DNA from 2 places in the Paenibacillus sp. MDMC362 genome. Region 2 is predicted to be linked to the other one. Evidence: a T-box and tRNA genes for the amino acid it is inferred to sense, from the RefSeq annotation. Region 2 holds a T-box; the other holds one or more tRNA genes.
The links. A T-box is a leader RNA that pairs with one kind of tRNA and senses whether it is charged. The one in region 2 lies ahead of DP091_RS27070 (valine--tRNA ligase), so its partner is inferred to be a tRNA-Val.
Positions count from the first base shown of each region.

Region 1: it encodes a tRNA-Val, which carries the amino acid that the T-box ahead of DP091_RS27070 (valine--tRNA ligase) is inferred to sense. The anticodon was not compared.

Region 1 covers NZ_QLYT01000008.1:387,111-390,528, reverse strand. Annotated here, with positions in the region: gene DP091_RS04090 (hypothetical protein) at 1-637, shown strand, start outside; gene DP091_RS04085 (accessory gene regulator ArgB-like protein) at 573-1,115, shown strand; gene DP091_RS04080 (cyclic lactone autoinducer peptide) at 1,099-1,239, shown strand; gene DP091_RS04075 (hypothetical protein) at 1,505-1,711, shown strand; tRNA gene DP091_RS04070 (tRNA-Val) at 1,872-1,944, opposite strand; gene DP091_RS04065 (hypothetical protein) at 2,079-2,342, shown strand; gene DP091_RS04060 (GNAT family N-acetyltransferase) at 2,692-3,135, shown strand; gene DP091_RS04055 (DUF3892 domain-containing protein) at 3,231-3,418, opposite strand, start outside.
Region 2 covers NZ_QLYT01000065.1:22,649-26,066, forward strand. Annotated here, with positions in the region: gene DP091_RS27060 (LysM peptidoglycan-binding domain-containing protein) at 1-1,069, shown strand, start outside; T-box leader at 1,317-1,615, shown strand; gene DP091_RS27070 (valine--tRNA ligase) at 1,727-3,418, shown strand, end outside.

The DNA of each region.
Region 1 (3,418 bases), on a different contig from region 2:
TATTTATTCACTAATCATGACATTGCTTAGATTCAAGACGACAGAGTACATATGGCAGGCGTTGATGGTCATGATCCTTGCCAACTTACAAAGTTTCATCATGCGCAACGAACTTCAATTGGATTTTCTAGCTCCTCTCATTACCGTGCTAATCTTCGTTTTCTTATTCTCAGCCATTATTAAGATCCCGGTTATCTGGTCGGCGATCTGCACCATTCTGGGGTATATGTTTTATGCGTTAATTCAAACGGCATATCTGACAACGATATTCGGATCGATCGACTCCGTTCAGACCGATCATGCCAACGGTTATATTCTTCAAATCCTCTCAGGTGCGACAGGACTATTGATATCCTGGATTATGTACAGGTTTGGTATCGGGTTTAAGTACAATCTGGAAAATCTGCGCATTAAATTTGAACATGTTCTATTGATCACTTTGATTATCGTGGTGTTGATATTAATTGCGATTCTATTTTACCTTAATCGTTTATGGCTGCACCTTCTCTTCTTTGGAATAACATTTGGAATCTTCTTGTATTATGCCATCAATACAGAGGAGCGGGAATCTTATGATCATAGAAGGATTATCAAAACGGATAGCGGAGAGGATCAAACGCCAGGTACCCGACCATAAGTCCTCAATTGCTGTTTTGAAACATGCGATTGCCATCATTTTAAATGTATTGTTGATTGTTGTCTTCACGCTGCTTATCTCTATATTTACGGGTAACATGAAGCAGGCGGTTATTGCCTTGACAGGTTTTGCGGTACTACGGCAATTTTCAGGAGGGTATCACCTTAAGACGGGGGCCGGCTGTATTGCATTCACTACAGCATTATTCACCCTGATATCTTTTGTGGATATTGATGCCATAGGTGTGCTCATTATCAATGTACTCAGCCTGTTGCTCGTGATGATGTTCGCTCCCAGCCGAATTGAGAAGCAGTCCCGTATACCGAGGAAGCATTACATAAAACTCCGCTTGCTTAGCTGTTTCATCGTTATGTTTAATTTTGGACTTCAGTCCCCAACATTGGCTGTCATATTTTTGGTCCAAGCTATCAGTTTACTACGCTGGAAAGGAGGACGAGCTCATGTTATGGATCCATAGGATTAGACATCGGTTGTTTTCGTTTATCGCATCTGCTTTGACGTTGGTAGCTGTTTTCGTAGTTAATACTGCAAGTCCCGTTTTTGTTTATAGCGGGGAGACGCCGGAAGAACTGTTAAAGTAAGTCTTGATCCTTCGTAAGGGGACTGGGTACTTAAAGATTATGGTATAAATAAAGATGAATATGTAGGTTATGGTTTTCGGTACCTTTCTGGGTACCGATTTTTTTATATGGATAAGTGGAACCAAGCCTGGAATGGTGTCGTTGATCTTCGAAACTTGTGTTTTGCGAGTTATATGAAGTGCAGCCAGGGTAAAATTGACATTGATAAAAGAACGAATGTTCGCATATAATACAAACAAACGTTCTTGTCAGAGGTGATTGCATCATGTTTGAGAAATACCTGGAGCAAATTATAGAAATCATTTATGAAGACCGGAAAGGGAACATCACCCAGCGCAAAATACAGATTCACAGTATTCGGGATCAGCGGATCCGCGCAACGTGCCTGGAGACGGGGAAACCCCGAGTATTCAATGAGAACAATATCCTGTCTTGGAGGCTCGAGAGAGGAAGGGGAACGCAAGTTTCCTGATCGGGGACGGAAATCCCAGAGAATCTCGATCAACGATCAGGCGCTTCAGGATCCATGGCCTGGCTTTGTCCCCCCAATTCGTCCCCGAAGGATGAAATTCTGAAAGCTAAACTAAAGAAGAAATTGAAAAGAGCCCTTGCTACACAAGGGCTCTCGGTTATGATCTGTAGTGGGCTCGAACCACTGACCCCTACCCTGTCAAGATAGTGCTCTCCCAGCTGAGCTAACAGATCATGAAATATTTAAAAAGGTAATTCATATATTACCAGCAGACAATGCGACTGTCAATGGTTTTCTCGTTATAAAAAATCACATTCCGGTTCAGACTAATTACAGCATGATTATGCCAGTGAGGAGCGTGAATGTCATGGCCGGTGGGAAAACCCATCATTTCAAGCAAGCCGGGCTGGTGCTCTCGTTGCTGGGGGTAACTGTACTGGGCAGCGGTTGCAGTATCCCGGAGAGAACGTCGGTGCAGCTGGGGCCGCTCCATGGATCAGCAGCGCCCGTAATGCTCGATGTTTACGGCCGTTCTGTAGATCAGGACGTGTATTCCAAGCAGGGAAGCGGGGCACTGGAGCCGGAATCGCCGATGGATTCGGTGGACACATTACGTGATCTCCAACCATAAAGGGGTCCAGCAACGATCCGTAACAGATATGTCGTAAGAATTGTCTGTATTCATTGCTCGAACAACGAGCGGAGCAAACCGTCGGCTGGCAGGCTGGCGGTTTGCTGTAAACGGCCGATGCTATTCTTCATCCCATTTGCGGGAATAACCTTTTTTAATCGCCCAAAAGATAGGGTAGATGATAACGGCTGAGATGATAACAGCCCAAAATATCGTGGCTCCCATGCCCATAAAGGCCATGCTCCTTTCAAGAAAACGTTAGCTTATACTATACAGGAAAACGATTATTTTGTATAATATCTCGATCTGCGATATCACTAGAATTGATTCTACATAAAGAGGTGTTGAAATGGCAGCAGAAATCATAAATGTATCAACCGAAGAGCAATTGCAGCAGGCGCTGGATATCCGGAAAGATGTCTTTGTGCTTGAACAGAAAGTGCCGATTGACCTGGAGATTGATGAGTACGATCGACTGGAATCCGATGCGTTTCATGTCCTGATCAAATCGGAGGGACAGTACGCGGCAACCGGACGTATCACCTATTACAATAAAGATTCAGCTAAAATGCAGCGAATTGCGGTTCGTAAGCCCTTCCGTTCCAAAGGGATTGGCCGCGTGCTGATGATGGCATTGGAAGCGCAGGCACGTGAATTGAAACTGCAGTATTCCGTGCTGGATGCGCAGGTACAAGCGGAGGCATTTTATCGCAAGCTGGGGTATGAGACGATCTCGGACGAGCCGTTTGATGATGCTGGCATTCCCCATGTTCGCATGAAAAAGGAACTGTAGTCTTCTTATCATATATGGTGCCAATGATCCGCACTGTTTAAAAAGAAAAGACCCCGAGTCGATAGTCGATACTCGAGGTCTTTTTAATCTTGAATTTAAAAGTTTGGCAAATTGTCCAGGTTGTTGCTGGGATCGCCATCCGCATTGGAGCGAAGATGTTCGTCACCGTCACGGCCGCGGAACACGTTCAGGTTTTTGATTTCTTTATTCTTGGCCATTTGTTGTGCTGTCTTGTAGTCAACGACACTGCCGTTATCCAGCTTAAGTTCGATGATGTCGCCAT
Region 2 (3,418 bases):
TTTTGACGTGGATTTGTTATCCAAGCGCAGCTTGAACATTACAGGGGTTCTGTCGCTCAAAGGAATTCAGGCGGCGGCTCCGGGAGCCCGTGACCAAGTATGGGCCAATGAGGAATTCACAGTGGTACATGCTCCTGAAGCGACTGATTTGTATTCGAACGGGGAGCAGCAGTTTGCAGCCGACCCGTACGACCAGCTTCATGGCGGCGGAGCTCATGCAGATTCTAACTCGACTTCGCCTTCTTACTTCAACGAGGCTCAGATCAGAGCCCAAGCGTCCGGGACGGATGCGCGCACACAGCAGTATCTCGCATCCTGGGCGCAATATGAGAACCAAACACGGGATTCACAGGACTCAGACGGCACCACAAGCATTTCCAATGCGTCTGAAGCCCAGGATACGGTCGAATATGCCTTACATAATGAGACGGAAGCTCAGGCAGCTGAGTCGTCGATTCCAAGTGTATGGCAATTCGAACGGGCTGCGGTCCAGCCGGAGCCGGAGCAAGAAGATCCGACAGCCGGTTTTCCGGGTGTCATTGAGCGTAAGGGCGAAGAAGTGGAAGCCGTGCCGGTACTGGAATCACCGGAAACGGAGGAAGTCCAGCCGGTTTTCGCTGAGGAAGAAGTCCCTTCGGAGGATATGGATGATATAACGGAAGAGGTTTCCATTAAAGCCGAGGAGGTTCCGACCAAGCCGGAGTTAAAGGTGGCCTTCAACACGAAGAACAACAGCACAACCAGCGCATCGGGCGTAGGCTTCTCTTCGTTGCTTCAATCGAGCAGAACGGTTCAGGATCAGGAGCAAGCCGCTCGGGACGAGGCAGAAGAAACGGAGGAATTGGTTGACTCCGCAACGGCCGAGGACGTGGAGTGGAAAAGTCTGTTCCTGGGTAACCGCCGTGAGGAAACGCCTTTCCGCAAGGTCCGGATGTGCATTGTGCAGCGTGAGGAGACACTCGATGTGATTGCCGAGCGTTATCAGCTGACGCCGCGAGAGCTCTTGTTATATAACCGCATGTCCGAGCAGAATGTGGAAGAAGGCCAGGTATTATACATTCCCCAATAATCAGCGTAGCGATCGCATAAGAACAAGCAGGTCAAGGTAGGATATCCTTGGCCTGTTTTTGTGTTTGGCGGGGAATCGGTGAGAAGAAGAGGGGAATCGGACGAGCCGGGCTTCTTTTTACAGCGTAATGGAATTAATTTGGATCGGCAGGTATGATGTCTAAATCGTTCGGAAACACTCGAAATATTGACTATATGCAACAACCACGGTATATTTGAATAGTATATGTACAGGTATTCCTAAAGCTAGAACAACGTTGAACGGGAAGAGTAGGAAGGTATGGCCTTCAGAGAGCGGAATTGCTATCAAGCGCTGTGAGATTCCGCAGGAACCAACTTGCCGAAGTCGCCCCGGAGTTGCGGACTTGAGATAGAGTAGGGATCGATCGCTACCCTGGTTAGAGTTCGCCGGCCGCAGCCGTTATCTGCGTAAAGTGTCGTGCTTGATTGCAGGCTTTCATGTTCTTTATGGGAGGACGCGATTCATGAATGATTATAAGCGCGAAACAAAGGTGGTACCGCGAGAGAACAGTCTTTCGTCCTTTGAGGACGAAGGGCTTTTTTTGTTTCACGCAAACATGGATATCCATGGCCACGCCCGGAGGCTAAAACGTTACGGGTTGGCAAAACTGATTAACAGTATCGGAGGTACGAAAATATGGATCAAAAACAAAACCAATCCCAGTTAGACATGCCGACGACGTATGATCCGAAGGCAGCCGAACAAAAATGGTATCCGTACTGGAAGGAAGGCGGCTTCTTTGAAGCTGGCAAACGCCCCGACGCGGAGCCGTATACGATTGTTATTCCTCCACCAAACGTTACGGGAATGCTTCATATCGGCCATGCCCTTGACTTTACGCTGCAGGATATCCTGATTCGCGTAAAGCGGATGCAGGGTTATGATGCGTTGTGGCTGCCGGGGTCTGACCATGCGGGCATCGCCACGCAAACCAAGGTTGAACAGAAGCTTCGCGAAGAAGGCGTTACCCGCTACGATCTGGGACGCGAAAAATTCCTGGAGAAAGTGTGGGAATGGAAGGATTTATATGCGAATACGATCCGTGACCAATGGTCCAAGATCGGCCTGTCCCTCGATTACTCCAGAGAGCGTTTCACGCTCGACGAGGGGTTGTCAGAAGCGGTTCGGGAAGTATTCGTCAAGCTCTATGATAAGGGGCTTATATATCGCGGAAAACGCATCATCAATTGGGACCCGGCTGCTCGCACGGCTTTGTCCGATATCGAAGTGGAGTACAAAGAGGTCAACGGCCATTTGTACCACTTGCAATACCCGCTCAAAGACGGCAGCGGCTCCATTACCGTAGCAACCACCCGCCCGGAGACCATGCTTGGCGATACGGCGGTAGCCGTTCATCCGGAAGATGAGCGCTATAAAGACATGATCGGCAAGACATTGGTCCTGCCTATTGTCGGCCGCGAAATTCCGGTGATTGCCGATGAGTACGTGGAGAAGGATTTCGGCAGCGGAGCGGTTAAAATTACGCCGGCCCATGATCCGAATGACTTCGAAATGGGTCTGAGACATGATCTGCCGCAAATCACCGTGATGGATGAATCCGGGACGATGAATGAATTTGCCGGCAAGTACCAGGGTCTTGATCGTGCAGAATGCCGCAAGCAGATCGTTAGCGACATGAAGGAATCGGGCGTGCTGCTTCGCATCGAAGATCATGTTCATCAGGTTGGCCATAGCGAAAGATCCGGCGCCGTTGTCGAGCCGTATTTGTCGACGCAGTGGTTCGTTAAGATGCAGCCGCTTGCGGAAGCAGCCGTTACTGCACAGAAATCCGGCAAGGGCGTAAACTTCGTGCCTGACCGGTTCGAGAGAACCTACCTGCATTGGATGGAGAATGTGCGCGATTGGTGCATCTCTCGTCAATTATGGTGGGGCCACCGGATTCCGGCCTGGTATTCCGAATCCACGGGCGAAGTGGTTGTTGCCATGAATGAAGAGGAAGCGCGCGCGAAGCTTGGCAAGGACGATCTAAGACAGGATGAGGATGTGCTGGATACCTGGTTCAGCTCGGCATTGTGGCCGTTCTCGACCATGGGCTGGCCGAATCTGGACAGCGAGGATTTCAAACGATATTATCCGACAAGCGTTCTCGTAACGGGTTATGATATTATTCCGTTCTGGGTTTCGCGGATGATTTTCCAAGGGCTTGAATTTACGGATCAAATGCCGTTCAAAGATACGCTTATCCATGGTCTGGTTCGGGATAGCGAAGGCCGCAAGATGTCCAAGTCGCTCGGCAACGGCATCGATCCGCTCGAGGTTATTGAACAGTATGGCGCAGATGCCATGCGTTATATGATATCGACTGGC